Regions from separate parts of the Mycolicibacterium phocaicum genome, predicted to be linked through region 2. Evidence: predicted binding sites of a transcription regulator. Region 2 holds the regulator's gene; the other holds the start of a gene.

Region 1 (9,538 bases), 700 kb from region 2:
CGCCGCGGCCACCCTGGTACAGCTCGACGAGACGACGTTCTCGGCGTTCCTGAACCGACTGCTGTCGGCGTCCGGCGCCGTCTGCACCGAGCGGGCGCGGCTGATGCGCGGCACATTGCAGGACTGGCAGCGCTGGGAACCCGCCATCCAGACGCTGCTGACCGGCACCCCGATCTATACCCGCGCAGTGCGCGGCACTCTCATCGACCGCAGCGGCCGGCCGCTCGATCTGCACCAGACCTTCACCCCCGACGACGACATGGAAGACCTGCGCCAGTTCTTCAGCGTCGCCGGCTATCTGCACATCCGGGGCGTTTACAGCCCCGACGAGATCGCCACATGGGGCGCGGAAGTCGAGAAAGTCCGAGCCATGACCACTCCCGGTGACCCGTTCTCGTGGTGGTCACTGAACTCCGGCGGGACCGAAATCGTCACCCGGATCAACTATCTGGGCCGCTACTCCGAAGTCCTACAGTCGCTGTGTACCGAACCGCGCACCACCGCGTTCGCGCGGCTAGCGGGGCCCGAACTGAGGGTCTGCGACGACAGGCTCGACGGCCCAATGGTTTTCATCAAGAACTCCGACGTGGTCAAGGGCGACGGCGACCTAGGCTGGCACGTCGATGACGGTATCGGCGGGCACCCCGTCATGTGTCCGCTCATCCAAGCGGGCATCCAACTCGATCGCGCCAACGCGGCCAACGGTCAGTTGATGGTGCTGGCCGGGTCGCACCGCTATACGAAGCACTGGCTCCAGTGGGGTCAGGAGGGCGATCTGCCCGTCGTCAAGCTCGACACCGAACCCGGCGATCTCACATTGCATTACGGCGACATCATGCACAGCACTCCCCCGCCGACCGCACCCAATGCCGGGCGCCGCGTCCTGTACTACAAGTTCGCCGAAGAGAAGACCTTCGAGTGGGTTCCGGCTGGATGCCACTACAACGACGCCCTGTTCCGCGCCGACGCGACGGGCAAGGTATCCAGTCGCGCAGCGACTCACTGAGGGCGCCCGCCGGGCGCCAGGCATCATGTTGAGCGTGACCGGCTCTCATTCGTTCGACAAAGCCCTGGAACTGCAACCCGTCGATGACACGCGCATGCGCGGCCGCACGCAGCCGGACTGGGCGAACATGGTCGGCCCGTTCGGCGGGATCACCGCCGCGGCGCTGTTGCACGCCGTCGAGCTGCGGCCCGACCGCATCGGCGAACCGCTGGCGCTCACGGTCAACTTCGCGGCACCCATCGCCGACGGTGAGTTCGACATCGCACTCAAGGCCGCGCGGACCAACCGCACCAACCAGCACTGGATCGCCGAACTCAGCCAGGACGGCGACACCAAGACCACGGCCACCATGGTTTTCGGCATCCGCCGCGACACCTGGTCGGACGACGAGTCCCGCATGCCGAATGTGACTGGACCCGACGGGCTCGAAATCAGTGGCCCGCCCCTACCGTGGGTCGGCCAATATGACACGCGATACGTCGAAAATCCTTTCCCGGGCGAGGATTCCGGCCCCAGCGAGTCATCGAGAACGACGCTGTGGGTGAGGGACACGAACCAGCGTGGCCTCGACTTCGCCGCCCTGGCTGCGATGTCCGACATCTTCTATCCCCGGGTCTTCCTGCGGCGCGGCGGGTTCTTTCCGGCCGGGACCATCTCACTGACCACCTACTTCCATGCCAACGGGCAGGAGCTCGAAAACATCGGCGGCGATTACGTGTTGGGCAGCGCCCACGCGAATCGCTTCTCGGACGGATACTTCGACCAGAGCGCGCACGTGTGGTCCCGAGGTGGCGCGCTGCTCGCCAGCACCCACCAGATCGTCTACTTCAAAGGCTGAAACCCTGAGCTCACGGGCGGAACGCACGGAGTCCTCTGAAGCTGAGGGCGCTCGTAGCGTGTCATCAACGGCGCTTCAGCAGCGGCGCATGCGCTACCGCCGTCGCGACGTGGATAGCCGTGGCGGAACGCCGGATTAGCTTGCCGCACTGTCACTTTCGTCGCCGTCATCATCCCCGCGCTCTGTGGGGTACAGCGTCGGGTGGTGGTACTGGTTGGTTCGTGGTTGGCCGACATCTAAGAGGGGTGGTGGGGTCCAGTGGGTGCGGCCGTCGGGGCCCATGGTGGTGGTCCAGCCGCCGGTGTCGGCGAGGCGGTTGTCGGGTCCGCAGGCCAGGGTGAGGTTGGTGATGTCGGTGGGGCCGTCATCACGCCAGTTGGTGTTGACGTGATGGGCCTGGGAGCGGGATGCGGGGGCGGTGCAGTTGGGTTTGGTGCAGCCCAAGTCCCGGGCGAACAACGCCAGCCGCTGCGCGGTGCTGGCGGTGCGCGCGGCCCGACCCAGATACAGGGGCTGGCCGGTGTGGTCATCAAACACCGCGAGGTAGTTGTCCGAACCCTGCGCGGCCATCCGGATGAGGTCTTTGACCGGCAGCTTCGTGCCGGTGTGCGTCACAGCGACCCCGGCACGTTTTTCCAGGTCGGTGACGGTGCAGGTGGCGACCACCGAGACCGGGAGCCCGTTGTGCTCACCCAACATCCCCGACGTCAGGGCCATACGGGCAACCCACATCTGCGCATCATGCTGACGCTGCGCCAGAGTGCGGGTGTCATTGGCGATCTGCTCGGCCGTCGGCGTCCCCGAATAGCAGGGCGTCTCATCAGCCGGGTTGCACATCCCGGGCGCGGCGTACTTGTCGTAGATCGCATCCCAATACGCCCGAGCCTCGGGGGTCAAGGTCCCTACGACGTCCGAGGTGCCGTCGGATCGTTGCTTACCGTGGGCGATGCCCCGTTTGCGGTCACGTTCGGTGTCATCGGGTTCGGGACCGTCCTGATCCAGCCGGTACAACAAATCCGCGGCCGCACGCCGAAGTTCTTCGGGTGTCTTGTACCGGGCGGCGGCGACCAGGTCACGTTCGCACTGGGCGAGGGTGACCGGATCGACCCACAACGGAACCTTCGCGAAGAACGCCGCGATTTCCGCGACATGCTCGATATTGATCGCGCCTTCGGCCAAGGCGGCGGCCACCAGTTCCCACACCGGGCCCAACGCCTCCCCGGTGATCGCCGACCGCGGACCCAGATGGTCACAGTCCCGCACCCTCCGACGGGCCTCCTCGCGGCTGATGCGGAGCCGGATATGCAACACCTCAGGCCAGTTTTTGGCGCCGATGTCTTTAGCGGTGGCCTGAGTTTGGGCGGCGGCCAGAATCTGGTGATCGACCGCCTCGGCCGCGCACTTCAGGGTTTCGCGGCGCGACTGCAACCCCAACAACACTGCGATCGGCAGCCCGCTGTAATCCAGAGACGCGAGCCGAGCCGCCGCGGCTTCGTAGACGGCGTAGGCCTCCTCGACAGCGGCCGGATCGACGAATCCCATACATCGAACACTAGTTCGAAGGACCGACAAGTGGCCGTGCTAAGTGGGGCGCTAGTTATCTACCGTGACCAGCGCAAACAAAGTGACCAAAGTTTTTCAGACGCCCGCGGAGAACCGCTAAGAGAACACCGGCTGCCCATCGACTCCGAGCAGATAGCGCTCGGTGCCCTCGCTGACCCGCGGCGCATCGCCGCCCAGCGCGACGGCAATCTTGTTGATGCCGTTGCGCATCACGTCGAGCGTGATCTCGGTGGCCTCGGCGTCGGAGAAGTGCGCCCGCACCCCCGCGGCAGCGTCGGCGGGTATCCGCGACGGCGTCCACACCAGCGCGTCGACGTAGCGCAACGCGGCCTTCTGGCGCTCGTCGAGCAGCTCGGACGATTCGTACAGCTCGATTTCCGAATACAGCGACTCATTGCCGCCGGCATCGAGCGCCGTGCCCTCGCGCAGTGACTTGCACAGCCGGCAGTTGTGCGCGGCCGCGCCCCGTAGCCGCACGACCTCGGTCATGACCGGGTCCAGCTCCCGTCGCGCCCCGACCGAGCTTGCGAAGCGGTTCAGCAGCAGATCAACCGGATCGGTGGCGTGGTCCCAACCGTCGGGATCGGCGACCGGAGGCAGGCCCAACGCCGCGAACCCGGCCCGCACGCGCGGTACGAAATCGGCGATGAACATCAGGGCCACGATGCGAAAGCTCTTGCTGCCCAGCGCGGTAGTGAGCTGTTCCCGCTGAGCCTCAGAGATCACCGACACGTCGGTGCTGAACTGCTCGGCGAACTCGGCCACCAGCGGCTCAGTGTCGGACACGGGCCCGTACACCTCTTCATAGGGCAACGGCGCAAGGCTCAGGGTCTCGGCACACGTCTGCCGCATCGCCGCGTTGAGCCGCCGATCAGCCGGTGGCGACAACGCGATCAGGGCAGTCAGTAGATCCTCCACACTTCGGATTATTGCCGCGATGAGACCATCGACGCATGGCTTCGACCGTCTCGGCCGCATTCGCCTCCGACAACGCTGCTGGTGCCCACCCACGCGTCATCGAGGCGATCGTCAGGGCCAACCAGGGCAGCGTGAGTTCGTACGGCGCCGACCCCAGCACCGAACGAGCGGCTCGAAAGCTCAGAGAGACCTTTGCGGCTCCCGACGCCGACGTGCTGTTCGCACTGACCGGCACCGCCGCCAACATCATCGCGCTGGCTTCGGCAGTGCGGCCCTGGCAGGAGATCCTGTGCAGCGATATCGCGCACTCCTTGCTAGACGAAGCTGGTGGGCCCGTGCGGCTCTCCGGCGCGCAGCTGACACCCCTACCCAGCGATGACGGCCTGATCGCGCCGCGCGACCTGGATCGACACATCGCGCGCCGTGGCGAGGTGCACCACTCGCAGCCGCGCATCGTCACCATCACCCAGTCGACTGAGAACGGCCGCGTGTGGTCGCCCGCCGCGCTGACCGAGTTCATCGACTACGCCCACCAGCACGAGCTGTTGGTCCACGTGGATGGCTCGCGCATCGCCAATGCCATTGCCGCCCTTGATGTCCCGCCACGAGAGGCAGTCGGCGACGCCGACATCGTCACCGTCGGCGGTACCAAGAACGGCATGCTGTTCGGTGACGCGGTGCTGATCCGCCGGCCCGAACATTTCCAGGGAATTCGCTTCGTACAGAAGCAGATCGGACACCTCGCCAGCAAGCACCGCTTCATCTCGGCGCAGTTCGAGGCCATGTTGCAGGACGATCTCTGGCTCCAGACCGCGGCTCACGCCAACCGCATGGCCGCGACATTGAGTGCCGGGTTCGCGGAGGCGGGACTGCAACTGGCCGCGCCGACCGAGGCCAACGAGGTGTTCGCCATCCTCGACGCGACGACCACCGCCCGCGTGCGGGAACACTTCGCGGTCCACGCACCGGACCCGATGCGACCAGTGGTCCGGTTCGTCTGCTCGTGGGCCACCACCGACGACGACGTCGCGGCGGTCCTGAAAGTTATTGCGCCTGACTGACGGACGACATGTGGAAGTCGGGAATCCGCAGCGACGGCATCTGGGCGCGGGTAGCCCAGTCGCCCCATTCCCGGGGCAGTGTGGTCTCACTGATGCCGGCCTCGGTGGCGCGCCGCAGCAGGTCCAACGGGCTCTCGTTGAACCGGAAGTTGTTGACCGCGGCCGTCACCTCCCCGTCCTCGATGAGGTAGACGCCGTCGCGCGTCAGACCGGTCAGCAGCAGCACCGTCGGATCGACCTCGCGCATGTACCACAGGGTGGTCAGCAGCAGGCCGCGTTCGGTACCGGCAATCATGTCGGACAGACTTGCGGTGCCACCGGTCATCAGAAGATTGTCGGCAGGCACGGCCACCGGTGCATCGAATTCCGCTGCGGCAGAGCGTGGATAGGCGAGCGCGTTGACGGCGCCGTCGCGAATCCAGTCGACACGTCCGATGTCCAGTCCGTTGTCGAACACCGACACCCGCTCCGACGAACTCGACGTCGCCACGAACGGCAGGCAATCCAGCCCGGGCGCAACGGGATCCGAGTACAGCGTCAGCCCCAGGTCGGTGAGCTTCTCCCCCACCCGGGTGCCGCCCGGCGCCGACAGCGCGGTGCGGCCCTCCTGCGCGCCGCGGCCGTCCATGCTCCAGCCGAGGTAGATCATCATGTCCGCGACGGTTGACGGCGGCATCAGCGTCTCGTAGCGGCCGGCGGGCAACTCGACGGCCCGGGACGCCCAGCCGAGACGCAGGCACAGGTCGTCGAGCATGGAATCGACTGGTACATCGACGAAATCGGCGGTGCTGACGCCCGCCCAGGCGCTGGCGCCATCGCGTTTGGCGTTGATCTCCACCGAGCCGGTCGGTTGAGTGAACCGTCGCCGGATACCGCCCGACGTGGCCAGATAGGTGGTGTCGAGTTCGTGACGGGCGAACCCGTACAGCGCGTCGCTGCGATGAAAGCCGTCGACGAGGCGCGCGGCCACATTGCCGAACACCGAGGCACCCGTCAGCGGTGACGGCGCCTCCCAATCGTCCGAAATCGAGAGCCCGGTCAGTGCCGGTGCGCTGTCCCGCGCCTCAGGCGCCGCCTGCGCCGCGTCCTGCGACGCCGCCACCAGGCCGGCGATGGTCGACGGATCGACCTCGCTGGACTTCACCACGCCAACCCGGGCTTTGTCCCCTTGGCGGACAATCGAAATGACGGTGGTCTCGCGGCTCACCGACTCGCCGTTGGTGGTCATGGTGTTGCGGGCCCAGCGCAGAGACGCGGTGGACCTGTCGGTCACCAGGACGATGGTCTCGTCGGCGCGCCCCCGACGGGCCGCCTCGGCCAGCACCAGATCGACAACCTGCGGTGCAGCGGGGCGCGCGTAGCGACCGGGAGAATTATTCAGCATCAACGCCCCGATTCAGTTCGCGTGTTGAGCACATTGATTCCGCGGAACAGCGCGGACGGGCAGCCGTGGCTGACGGCGGCCACCTGGCCGGGCTGGGCCTTGCCACAGTTGAACGCGCCGCCGAGACGCCACGTCGACTCTCCGCCAACGGCTTCCATCGATCCCCAGAAGTCGGTGGTCGTGGCCTGGTAGGCGACGTCGCGCACCTGGCCGTCCAACTTGCCGTCGCGAATCTTGAAGAACCGCTGACCGGTGAACTGGAAGTTGTACCGCTGCATGTCGATTGACCACGACTTGTCGCCGACGATGTAGATGCCGTTCTCGACCCGGCTGATCAAATCGTCGGTGCTCAGATCGTCGGTACCGGGTTGCAGCGAGACGTTGGCCATCCGCTGGATCGGTACGTGATGCGGTGAGTCCGCATACGAGCAACCGTTGGACCGCGCGACACCCAGTTTCGGCGCGAACACCCGATCCAGTTGGTACCCCACGAATACGCCGTCGCGCACCAGGTCCCAGCTCTGCGCGCGGACGCCTTCGTCGTCGAATCCGATGGTGGCCAAACCGTGTTCGACGGTGCGATCGGCGGTGACGTTCATGATCGGCGACCCGTACTGCATGGTGCCCAGCTTGTCCGGGGTGGCGAATGACGTGCCGGCGTAGGCCGCTTCATAGCCGATGGCCCGGTCGTATTCGGTGGCGTGGCCGATGGATTCGTGGATGGTCAGCCACAGGTTGGTGGGGTCGATCACCAGGTCGGTGGGACCGGCCGTCACGCTGGGCGCCTTGACCTTCTCCGCCAACAGCGTCGGCAGCTCGGCCAATTCGGTTGTCCAGTCCCAGACCTCGTCACCGGCGACGGTCTCCCAGCCACGCGCGGTCGGCGGCGCGAGCGTCCGCATCGTTTCGAACGCACCCGCCGCGGCATCGACGGCGACGGCCTCGAGCGTCGGCTGCACCCGCACCCGCTGTTGGGTGATCGACGAACCGAACGCATCGGCGTAGAACACCTGCTCCTTGACGGCCTGCAGACCCGCCGATACATGGTCCACCCCGTCGGCTGCGAGCAACCGGCCCGAATACTCGCCCAGCAGCGCGATCTTGTCGGCAGCGGTGACCTCAAACGGGTCGATGCGGTACGGCGACACCCATGACACGTCGGCGTAGACCGGCTCCGGAGCCAGCTCGATGCGCTCGGCATTGAGCGGCGCCAGCGCCACGGCGACCTGCACGGCCCGCCGCGCGGTCTCGGAGGCGACCTCGGGGTTCAGCTCGGCGTGCGATGCGAAACCCCAGGTGCCGTCCACGATCACCCGGACCGCCAGCCCGATCTCCCGGGTGACCACCGACGATTCCAGCTCGCCGTCGCGCAGCTGAATGTGTTCGGTGGTGATCCGGTGAATCCGGAGGTCGGCGTAGCTCGCACCGGCAGCCAGCGCGGCCGACACCGCGGCATCGGCCAGCAAATGGCGCGGCAAGGCCAGGAAGTCGGCGTCAACCCGTCGCAGCGCAGTCACGGCTACACCGTAGTAGCACCACAGGCTTTAATGATCCGGTGGCACGCCGCGGGTTCCGGGACACCCTGACCGGATATGCGCTGCTCGCCCCAAGCCTGTTCGGCGTGGTGATGTTCCTGCTGCTCCCCATGCTGGTGGTCGGTTGGCTGAGTCTGCAGCGGTGGGATCTGCTGGGGCCCATCCGGTTCGTGGGGCTCGACAACTGGCACACCGTGCTGACCGACCCGACGTTCGGCCGCTCGATGGCGGTGACATTCGGCTTCGTCGCACTGGTGGTTCCCGTCCAAACGATTCTCGGCCTGGTCGCCGCGGTGCTGCTGGCCCGCGGCCTGCCGGGCTCCGGGTTCTTCCGCACGCTGTATGTCCTGCCGTGGATCTGCTCGCCGCTGGCGATCGCGGTGCTGTGGCGCTGGATTCTCAGTCCCACCGACGGCGCCGTCAGCACGGTTCTCGGGCACCGCATCGAATGGCTGACCGACCCCACACTGGCCCTGCCGCTGGTTTCGGCGGTGACCGTGTGGACCAACGTCGGCTACGTGACGCTGTTCTTCCTCGCCGGAATCCTGGCTATCCCCAATGACGTTCACAACGCGGCCCGGATCGACGGCGCGAGCGCGTGGCAACGGTTCCGCCGCATCACCCTGCCCATGCTGCGGCCGACATTCTTCTTCGTCCTGGTGACGGGTGTCGTCAGTGCGGCCCAGGTCTTCGACACCGTCTACGCGTTGACGGGCGGCGGCCCCGAGGGGCGCACCGATCTGATCGCGCACCGCATCTACGCCGAGGCGTTCGGCTCGGCGGCCGTGGGTCGCGCCGCCGTGATGGCCTTGATCCTGTTCGTGCTCCTGCTCGGCATCACGCTGGTGCAGCACATCTACTTCCGCCGACGGGTCAGCTATGACCTCACGTAACGCGCTCATCTATTCGGTGCTGGTGCTCGCCGCCGCGATCACCTTGGTGCCGTTCGGTCTAGGGCTGCTGACGTCGTTCACCTCGGCCCGCCAGTTCAACACCGATTCGCCGCTGTCCTTGCCGAATCCACCGACGCTGGCCAATTACACCGCCCTGTCCGACGCGGGCTTCGGCCGGGCCGCACTGGTGACCGCCCTGATGACCGCGGTCATCCTGGTGGGCCAGCTGACGTTTTCGGTGACCGCCGCGTACGCCTTCGCCCGGCTCGAATTTCCGGGACGCGACACGTTGTTCTGGTTGTACCTGGCCACCCTGATGGTGCCTGCAACAGTGACCGTC
Region 2 (9,538 bases):
GGAAGGATTTTCGTCGACGACAACTACCAGACCAAGGTCGACCACATCTATGCCGTCGGCGACGTCATCGGCTTCCCCGCGCTGGCGGCGACCTCGATGGACCAGGGCCGGCTCGCGGCCTATCACGCCTTCGGCGAGCCCTGCAAGGGCATGACCGACCTGCAGCCGATCGGCATCTACTCCATTCCCGAGGTGTCGTACGTCGGCGCCACCGAGGTCGATCTCACCGACAGCTCGGTCCCGTACGAGGTCGGGGTGTCGCGCTACCGCGAACTGGCCCGCGGGCAGATCGCCGGCGACTCGTACGGCATGCTCAAACTCCTGGTCTCCACCGAGGACCTCACGCTGCTCGGCGTGCACATCTTCGGCTCCAACGCCACCGAACTGGTCCACATCGGCCAGGCCGTGATGGGCTGCGGCGGCACCGTGGAGTACCTGGTCGACGCCGTCTTCAACTACCCGACGTTCTCCGAGGCCTACAAGGTCGCCGCGCTCGACGTGATGAACAAGCTGCGGGCGCTCAACCAATTCAGGAGCTAGGTGCTGCACCCGTCGTCGGGGGCGCCGGTGGCACGGTCTGCCGGGCCACCCTCCTGCGCGCGCTGATACACCACCTGGACCTGCACATCGAAGGGCGACGAGTACGACAGCTCGTTGCTGCTGCAACCACCGCCCTGCAGACCGCCGACCACTCCCCTGACCTCGTTCCCCGATACCCAGGGCGAGCCGCTGGTGCCGTCCACCAGCCCCGGGCAGCGCAGCGCCGGGAAACCGCGATCCGGGCGTGACGTCGGACCGCTGCAGCTGACCTGACCGCCGCCGTCACCAAGCGGGTATCCCGTCACCGTGATCGGAACGTCCGGACCGGGCGCCGCGCCGAGCACGAAGCCGCCGCCGGCGCGGTGCTCCAGCGTCTCGGTCGTGGGCGCGCCGCCGTGGCTGACCCGGGCGATCGCGAAGTCGGCTGCCGGGTCCTGGCCACGGACCCAGCGCGGATCCAGGTACACCGCGTCGATGTGCCAGAAGTCCCCGGGCACGCCGCCGCGGTAACCGGGTGCGAACGTCGCCTCGACCGACGAATCGAGGCAGTGGGCGGCCGTGATGATGAGATTTCCCGCCAGTGAGTCGAGCACCGCGCCACTGCAGGTGTGTACCGAATCGCTGCCCAGGAACACCGCTCCGACGCGCGGATCGAGACGGGGCCCCGGGACTGCGGCCGCACCTGCGCTGACCGTGCCGACGTCGCCGGTGCGGGGGTCGGCCTTGATCGGAGGTGGGCTGCACGCAGTGGCCAACAGCGCGACGAGCGCGCTCACGACCAGTCGGGTGCCCAGCATCTGTCCGATCTTGCCCGATACCTCCTGCCCGAGCAGCATCTGGTGCACCATGGCGTACTCCGGGGTGACCCGGGGAACAAGGTGAGAATGCGAGACACTTGTAGGAGACGCACCCCACTGCGAGATGTGGGCGAGGCAGTACGGCAAGGAGTGTGAAGGTGAGCGAGCACGACGGGCACGCGGACGCGAGCGACCAGCGGCCCGAAGACCACCGGGGCCAGCAGTATCAGCCCGAGCAGAGCGGCATGTACGAGCTGGAGTTCCCCGCGCCCCAGCTGTCCGCCGCCGACGGCCGCGGACCGGTGATGGTGCACGCCCTCGAAGGCTTCTCCGATGCCGGCCATGCCATCCGGCTGGCTGCCGAGCACCTGAAGAACACGCTCGACACCGAACTGGTCGCGTCGTTCGCCATCGACGAGCTGCTGGACTACCGGTCGCGTCGACCGCTGATGACGTTCACCACCGATCACTTCACCAAGTACGACGACCCCGAGTTGAATCTGTACGCGTTGCACGACACCGCCGGGACGCCGTTCCTGCTGCTGGCCGGCATGGAGCCGGACCTGCGCTGGGAACGATTCATCACGGCGGTGCGGCTGCTCTCCGAGCGGCTCGGGGTCCGGCAGGTCATCGGGCTGGGCGCCATCCCGATGGCGGTGCCGCACACGCGGCCCGTCACCATGACCGCACACGCGGGCAACAAGGAACTGATCGCTGATCACACGCCATGGGTGGGCGAGGTGCAGGTTCCGGCCAGCGTGTCGAACCTGTTGGAGTACAGGATGATTCAGCACGGCCACGAAGCTCTGGGCTTCACGGTGCACGTGCCGCACTACCTGGCGCAAACCGCGTATCCGCCGGCCGCGGAGGCCCTGCTGGGCGAGGTCTCGCGGATCGCATCGCTGCAGATCCCGCTCCACGAGCTGTCCGAGGCGGGCGCCGAGGTGTACACGAAGATCAGTGAGCAGGTGGAGGCCAGCGCCGAAGTCGCTCAAGTGGTCAGTGCACTGGAACAACAGTACGATTCGTTCGTCGCTGCTCAGGAAAATCGGTCGTTGCTGGCACGTGACGAGGAACTACCCAGCGGCGACGAGCTCGGCGCACAGTTCGAGCAGTTCCTCGCCGAACAGTCCGGCGACGGATTCTCCGATCCCCAGGCCGGCGACGACGGCACTGTCGGCGACTGACCACGCGGTCGGCTCCGCCGACACGATGGGAAGGAGCTGGGACGATGTCCGATGGGAAGCCCACCCTGCACTCGGTGCGCGACGTCACGCCGCGGCTGGAATACCGCACCATCCACGGTTACCGGCGGGCGTACCGGATAGCCGGTTCGGGACCGGCGATCCTGCTCATCCACGGCATCGGTGACAACTCCACCACCTGGGAGACCGTTCAGACGCGCCTCGCGCAGCGCTTCACCGTGATCGCCCCAGACCTGCTGGGTCACGGCCAGTCCGACAAACCGCGCGCCGACTACTCGGTGGCGGCGTACGCCAACGGCATGCGGGACCTGCTCAGCGTGCTGGACATCGAACGGGTAACGGTCGTCGGCCATTCGCTGGGCGGCGGCGTGGCCATGCAATTCGCCTATCAATTCCCGCAATTGATCGATCGCCTGGTGCTGGTGGGTGCCGGCGGCGTCACCCGCGACGTGAACATCGCGCTGCGGCTCGCGGCCCTGCCATTGGGCACCGAAGCGCTGGCGCTGTTGCGAATCCCGTTGGTGCTGCCCGCGCTTCAGCTCGCCGGACGTCTCGGCGGCGCGCTGCTCGGGTCGACCGGTCTGGGTCACGACCTGCCGAACATGCTGCGGATCCTCAACGACCTGCCCGAACCCAAGGCCTCGTCCGCCTTTGCCCGGACCCTGCGTGCGGTGGTCGACTGGCGGGGCCAGGTGGTCACGATGCTGGATCGATGTTATTTGACCGAAGCCATTCCGGTGCAATTGGTTTGGGGCACCCACGATGCCGTCATCCCGGCTGCTCATGGCGAGCTGGCCCATGCCGCGATGCCAGGTTCTCGGCTCGAGTTCTTCGACAACTCGGGCCATTTCCCATTTCATGACGATCCCGATCGGTTCGTGAAGCTCGTCGAGGAGTTCATCGACACCACCGCGCCGTCGGTGTACGACCGCGATGCCCTGCGCGGCCTACTGCAGACCGGCGTCACCGCGAAATCGATCGACGCCCCGCAGGATACGAAGTTCGCGGTGCTCGACGCGATGGAGACCGACGAACGCAGCGCGACCTAGCGGCAGTCAGCCCGACGACGTCACGCCGCGGTGCGCGCGCAGCGCCTCGATTTCGCGTTCGAAGTCCTCAGCGGACGAGAATGAGCGGTACACGGAGGCGAACCGCAGATAGGCGACCTCATCGAGGTCACGCAAAGGGCCGAGGATCGCCAGCCCGACCTCATGGCTCGGCACTTCGGGAGATCCGGTGGCCCGCACCGCATCTTCGACCTTCTGTGCCAACTGGTTCAGGGCATCGTCGTCGACCTGCCGACCCTGGCAGGCGCGCCGCACGCCCTTGATCACCTTGTCCCGGCTGAACGGTTCTGTGACGCCGCTGCGTTTGACCACCGCGACGACCGCAGTTTCCACCGTCGTGAACCGGCGGCCGCATTCCGGGCATGACCGGCGACGCCGAATCGCCTGCCCTTCATCAGCTTCCCGTGAATCGACCACACGCGAGTTCGGATGCCGGCAGAACGGACAGTGCATCACCGCTCCTTCGCCGCACCGACAATCGACCGTTTCGAACGGTCTTGAGCCTACCCGTGCCGCTCGGACGCGGCCGGGCGCCGTGCCGATCGAGGTGCGCACGGGCTGTCCTCAGCCGACCGGCGCGATCAGCGTCTGACCGGCGTTCAGTGCCACCGACGGCAGCTTGTTGAGCTCCTTGATGCGGTCGACGACGGCGCTGACGGGCGCGTCGGGCGCCACGCGCCGGGCGACCTGCTGAATGGACTCCCCGGTCTGCACCCGGACCACCGCGAGCTGTGCGGGCACCGAGGCCGCCGACGATGTCGGCTGGACAGCTTCGCCGAACTGCGCCACCAGGCCCAGCCACACCGTGATCCCGGCCGCGACCAGAGCCAGCATCACCGTGGTCAACGGCGTGATCGGGTTGCGACGGTGCGAGGCCCGGGAGGTCAGTACTCCCGTACCGCGGTGGCGGAAGGCCGCGCCCGCAGGACGGGAACCAGCCGGCCGCAGCCGGGCCTGGCGGTGCGGATTCACATCTCCACGCCGAGGCACGGTGCGGACGACGACGTCGGTCGGGTATTCGCGGGTGATGACGGTCATGTCGGTTCCTCTCAGGAGTTCGTACATAGGTTCGATCGCTCTTGTGTTCGACTATATCGCCCAAATGTTCGAAAGGTAGAACATGTGATCGAACTGTTGCGAACGATACGACGACCCACCGACAAGTTCCGTTCGCCGACTCCGCCGCCCCTTTCACGACGTCACGACGAGATCCGTCCGCGACACGCCGACCCGCCCGATCTCGAACACATGTTTGATGAATCGTCCGCACTGGGCTAGATTCGTCTGCATGAGCGACAGCACCGATACCCCGGACACCCAGCCAGGCGGACGGTCCAGCAGCCTCACCGAGCGCCAGCGGACCATCCTCGACGTCATCCGCACCTCGGTCACCACCCGCGGCTATCCGCCCAGCATCCGGGAGATCGGCGACGCCGTCGGCCTCACCTCGACCTCGTCGGTGGCCCACCAGCTGCGCACGCTGGAGAAGAAGGGCTACCTGCGCCGCGACCCGAACCGCCCGCGCGCCGTGGACGTGCGCGGTGCGGACGACTCGACGGGCGCCACCATCACAACCGATGTCTCCGGTTCGGACGCGCTGCCCGAACCGACGTTCGTGCCGGTGCTCGGCCGGATCGCCGCCGGCGGCCCGATCCTTGCCGAAGAGGCCGTCGAAGACGTCTTCCCGCTCCCCCGCGAACTCGTGGGTGAGGGCTCGTTGTTCCTTCTGAAGGTGGTCGGCGAGTCGATGATCGACGCCGCGATCTGCGACGGCGACTGGGTCGTCGTGCGGCAGCAGAACGTGGCCGACAACGGGGACATCGTCGCAGCGATGATCGACGGTGAGGCCACGGTGAAGACCTTCAAGCGCACCAAGGGCCAGGTGTGGCTGATGCCGCACAACCCGGCGTTCGACCCGATCCCGGGCAACGACGCGGTCGTCCTCGGCAAGGTCGTGACCGTCATCCGCAAGATTTGAGGGCTGCCAGACCTAGAGATGAGCCCCGCTGCAGTCGCTCGCAGCGGGGCTCAGTCATGACTCCGGTCAGCCGCGGATGAACCCGTTGGTGACCGCGAATTCCTCACTGGCAAACCAGATTTGGACGGGCGCTTCGTCATACCCGGGAGATCCCGGCACCCAGTACAAACCCGACTCGGTATTGGCCTTGATGCCGTAGCCCTCTGGCGGCTCCGCACCGGTCGCGACGCGGAACGACATCTGCGCGGTCTCGGGTTCCTCGGCCCCCAGCGCATGGTGCCGGCCGCTGGCCGGACCGGCCGCGACGGCGTCCTCCGCAGGCGCCTCGTCCACAGGAGCCTCGGCTGCCGGTTCCGCCTCCGAAACCTCCGGCGTCTCGGCCTCGGCCACCTGTTCCTCGGGCTCGGACGCACGCTCGTCAGCCTGGTCCTCGGTCTCCTGGTCCTCGGCCGGCGCAGCCCAGACACGGTCGGCGGGGTCCCGGGGCCGAAGTCCGGCGAAGCCCGCCAACCCGGCCGCGGTCAGGCCCGCCGCCGCGCCACCACGACGCAACGCATCCGGGAGTTGCACCGAGGCCGTCGGTTCGTCGGCGGGTTCGCGGTCGCCGTCGTCGCCGCTCGCCTGCGGCTCAGGCTCGTAGGGTTCGGCCGCGTCGACCGGCTCGGCGTCGAGCTCGGCTTGCGCCTCGGCATCGGCATCGGCGTCCGCCTCACCGTCGGCGGGCTCGTCGGCGGGCTGCTCGGCCGTGAAATCGGGGTACACCGTCGGCGCGGTGTCGATGACGTCCGGGTTGCTCTGGAACGCGGGCCCGCCGTGCGGGCCGTCGAACTGCTGGTCCTCGGCCGCGAACTCGTCGCCGTACTCACTGTCGACACCGCCGTCCGCATACTGCGGGTCGCCGTACTCCCCGTCGCCGAGCTCGTGGTCGTCGTAGTCGTACGCGTCCTGATCGTCGACGGCGTCCGGTCCGGCGTGCCGCCGGCGCCGCAGCAGCGACGCGATCACGATGCCGACCACGACGAGCAGCAGCGGGATGATCGCCAGCAACCACCACCAGTGGAACTGGTACCACTTGCCGGCCTCGTCGGACTGCGAGGTCACCCCGCCCGGCAGATCGACACTGGGTACCTGCAGGCCGCCCAACTGCGACGCCAGTTCTGCCGGCTCGGTGCTGAACGCACGGCTGGACTTGTTCCACGAGATCGAACCGCCCGTGAACTTCTGGCTGACGACGTCGCCGCTGACGGTCTGATCGGCGGTCGGCGCGCCGAGCTTGCCGGTCGCGCCACCGAGCTTGTCCCACGCCGCGTTCATCGCGCCGCGGACGACGAACGCGCCGTGCTCGGGCGTCCAGAAGATCGCCGGGTTGTCGGCGGCGGCGAACGTGGCGATGCGGCTCGTGGGCGAGATGCCGCCGTCGGTCTCGTTGCTCGCCGGGAATCCGAGATCGCCCTGCGGGCCGCCGGCCGCGCGGTATTTGGCCAGTACGTCGCCGGTGATCGCGTGCGCACCGGTCGCCGGTGAATAGAAGATGGTGCCGCCGGCGAAGTTCTGTGCCACGCCGTCGCCGACCTTGTACTGGGCACCCTGCTCGTCTCCGAGGGTGCCCTGCGGCCCGCCGGCTGCCCGTCGTGCGGCGGCGATGGCCGTCGTCGCGTCGCCCGGCACGTCGAGGCCGGTCAGCTGGCCGGCCAGGTCGGCCGGCGTGGTGGTGAACGCCTTGGTCTTGGCGTTCCAGCTCACCTCACCGCCGGTGAAGGGCTGGGTGACGACGTCGCCCTTCCAGGACTCGTCGGCCGTGGGTACGCCGAGGGTGCCGGCCGACCCGCCGAGCTTGTCCCAGGCGGCGTTGATGGCGCCGCGCACCACCCAGGCGCCGTTGTCGGGCGTCCAGAAGATGACCGGCTTGTCAGCGGCACTGAAGGTGCTGTTGCGGCTGTCAGTGGCCTTGCCCGCGCCCTCGTCGATGGTCGGGAAGCCGAGATCGCTGTCCGCGGCGCCGCCCAAGGCCTGGTACTTGTCGAGGATCGCGCCGTAAATGAGATGGGCGCCGGTGCCCTCGCTGAAATAGATCTTGCCGCCCGCGAAGTTCTGCGCAAAGCCCGCGCCGACCTGGTAGACGTCACCGTCCTTGGCACCCAGCTCACCCGTGTCACCGCCCGCGGCATCCCACGTGTGGGATATCGCCGCGTCGGCGTCGCTTTCCGGTGTCGCGTATGCCGTCGGAGCCATGAGCAATGCCACCGCGACAGAAAGGGCCCCGACACCAGCCCATCCGCCACGGGTTCGCAGCCCGGTCATCGAATTCCTCCCGCGGTCGGCAAAACTCCGGATACAAAATTCCGTCAGACAAACTCTCTTGATTGAGAGATTCTGTCAACTTTGCTTCAGTTCATGCCCATCGTGCGGGATATCGGGCGGTGACGCACCAGTGTGTCGCGCTTCGATATGCGAATAAATTCGCGCGGCAATTAGTTAAACGCCCAATCCGCGGCCGATGATCTCCTTCATGATCTCGGTGGTCCCGCCGTAGATGGTCTGGATGCGCGAGTCCAGGAATGCCCGCGCAATGGGATATTCGCGCATATAGCCGTAGCCGCCGTGCAGCTGCAGACACCGGTCGACCAGGCGAACCTGCGCCTCTGTGGAATACCATTTGGCCATCGCCGCCTGGTCGATTGTCAGCTTTCGATCGAGATGCAGGCGAATGAACTCATCGACCATGATTCGCACCGCCGTGGCCTCTGTCGCCAGTTCCGCCAACACGAATCGGCTGTTCTGGAAGCTGCCGATCGGCTTGCCGAACGCTTTACGCTCCTTGGCGTATTGCAATGTCGATTCCAGCACGGCCTCCATCGCCGCGGCAGCCATCACGGCGATGGAAATACGCTCCTGCGGCAGGTTCTGCATCAGATAGACGAACCCCATGCCCTCGACGCCCAGCAGGTTCTCGGCCGGGACTTTGACTTCGGTGAACGACAATTCCGCGGTGTCCTGCGCGTCGAGGCCGATCTTGTCGAGGTGACGGCCGCGCTCGAAACCCGCCATGCCGCGCTCGACCACCAGCAGGCTGAAGCCCTGCGCGCCCTTGTCCGGGTCGGTCTGAGCGACGACGATCACCAGGTCGGCGTGAATACCGTTGGTGATGAACGTCTTCGAGCCGTTGAGCACGTAGTGGTCGCCGTCTTTGACCGCACGGGTCTTGATGCCCTGCAAGTCACTACCGGTGCCCGGTTCGGTCATCGCGATGGCACAGATCAGTTCGCCGCTGCAGAAACCGGGCAGCCAGCGCTGCTTCTGCTCGTCGTTGGTCAGCTCGAGCAGGTACGGCGCGATGACGTCGTTCTGCAGCGTGAAGCCCAGACCGCTGTGTCGTCCCGCCGCGGTCTCCTCGCTGACGATGACGTTGTAGCGGAAGTCCGGGTTTCCGCCGCCGCCGTACTCCTCCGGCACGGCCATGCCGAGAAAACCCTGTTTACCCGCCTCGCGCCAGACCTCGCGGTCGACGATCTTGGCCTTCTCCCACTCCTCGCGGTAGGGCTCGGCATGGCGGTCGAGGAACGCGCGGTACGACTCCCGGAACAGCTCGTGCTCGGGTTCGAACAACGTGCGGTCGTACTTGATGACACCCATGTGAGACCTCCGGTACTGGATAAGTTTGCAACAACTTATCCCAACCGGGCGGTTGGTTGTGAGCGGGCCCACACCCGGCGCGTCGCCGGGTGGCGACTACCTCGCCTGGCTGCGGCCGGACTGCGAACGGCCCGGCTGCCCCTGCGAACGACCACCCTGGGTACGCCCGGGCGCCTGCAGCCCACCGCTCGAACGCCGGCGGCGGCGCTGCGCCTGCCCGGCGGTCGCCGTCTTGGCCGGACGGTTGCCGCCCCGGGGCGCGGGCGCCTCCTTGGGGGCCGGCGCGCGGTACGGCGCGATCTCTCCGACCAGCGCCTG

Evidence for each region. Region 2 encodes LexA, which represses DNA repair genes until DNA is damaged. Its sites were predicted from a motif close to CGAACANNTGTTCG; they were not measured.
Region 1: the regulator LexA is predicted to act here: its motif matches at 3,391-3,404, upstream of G6N46_RS09540 (HNH endonuclease signature motif containing protein).

What each region holds. Positions count from the first base shown of each region.
Region 1 is NZ_AP022616.1:1,957,513-1,967,050, forward strand. It holds gene G6N46_RS09530 (phytanoyl-CoA dioxygenase family protein) at 1-1,006, shown strand, start outside; gene G6N46_RS09535 (acyl-CoA thioesterase) at 1,041-1,844, shown strand; gene G6N46_RS09540 (HNH endonuclease signature motif containing protein) at 1,980-3,386, opposite strand; gene G6N46_RS09545 (carboxymuconolactone decarboxylase family protein) at 3,504-4,346, opposite strand; gene G6N46_RS09550 (threonine aldolase family protein) at 4,361-5,386, shown strand; gene G6N46_RS09555 (metallopeptidase TldD-related protein) at 5,370-6,770, opposite strand; gene G6N46_RS09560 (TldD/PmbA family protein) at 6,770-8,287, opposite strand; gene G6N46_RS09565 (carbohydrate ABC transporter permease) at 8,326-9,198, shown strand; gene G6N46_RS09570 (carbohydrate ABC transporter permease) at 9,185-9,538, shown strand, end outside.
Region 2 is NZ_AP022616.1:1,259,190-1,268,727, forward strand. It holds gene sthA (Si-specific NAD(P)(+) transhydrogenase) at 1-540, shown strand, start outside; gene G6N46_RS06140 (trypsin-like serine peptidase) at 537-1,388, opposite strand; gene G6N46_RS06145 (proteasome assembly chaperone family protein) at 1,583-2,524, shown strand; gene G6N46_RS06150 (alpha/beta fold hydrolase) at 2,569-3,591, shown strand; gene nrdR (transcriptional regulator NrdR) at 3,598-4,062, opposite strand; gene G6N46_RS06160 (LysM peptidoglycan-binding domain-containing protein) at 4,174-4,647, opposite strand; gene lexA (transcriptional repressor LexA) at 4,898-5,587, shown strand; gene G6N46_RS06170 (LGFP repeat-containing protein) at 5,654-7,888, opposite strand; gene G6N46_RS06175 (acyl-CoA dehydrogenase family protein) at 8,063-9,220, opposite strand; gene G6N46_RS06180 (DEAD/DEAH box helicase) at 9,317-9,538, opposite strand, start outside.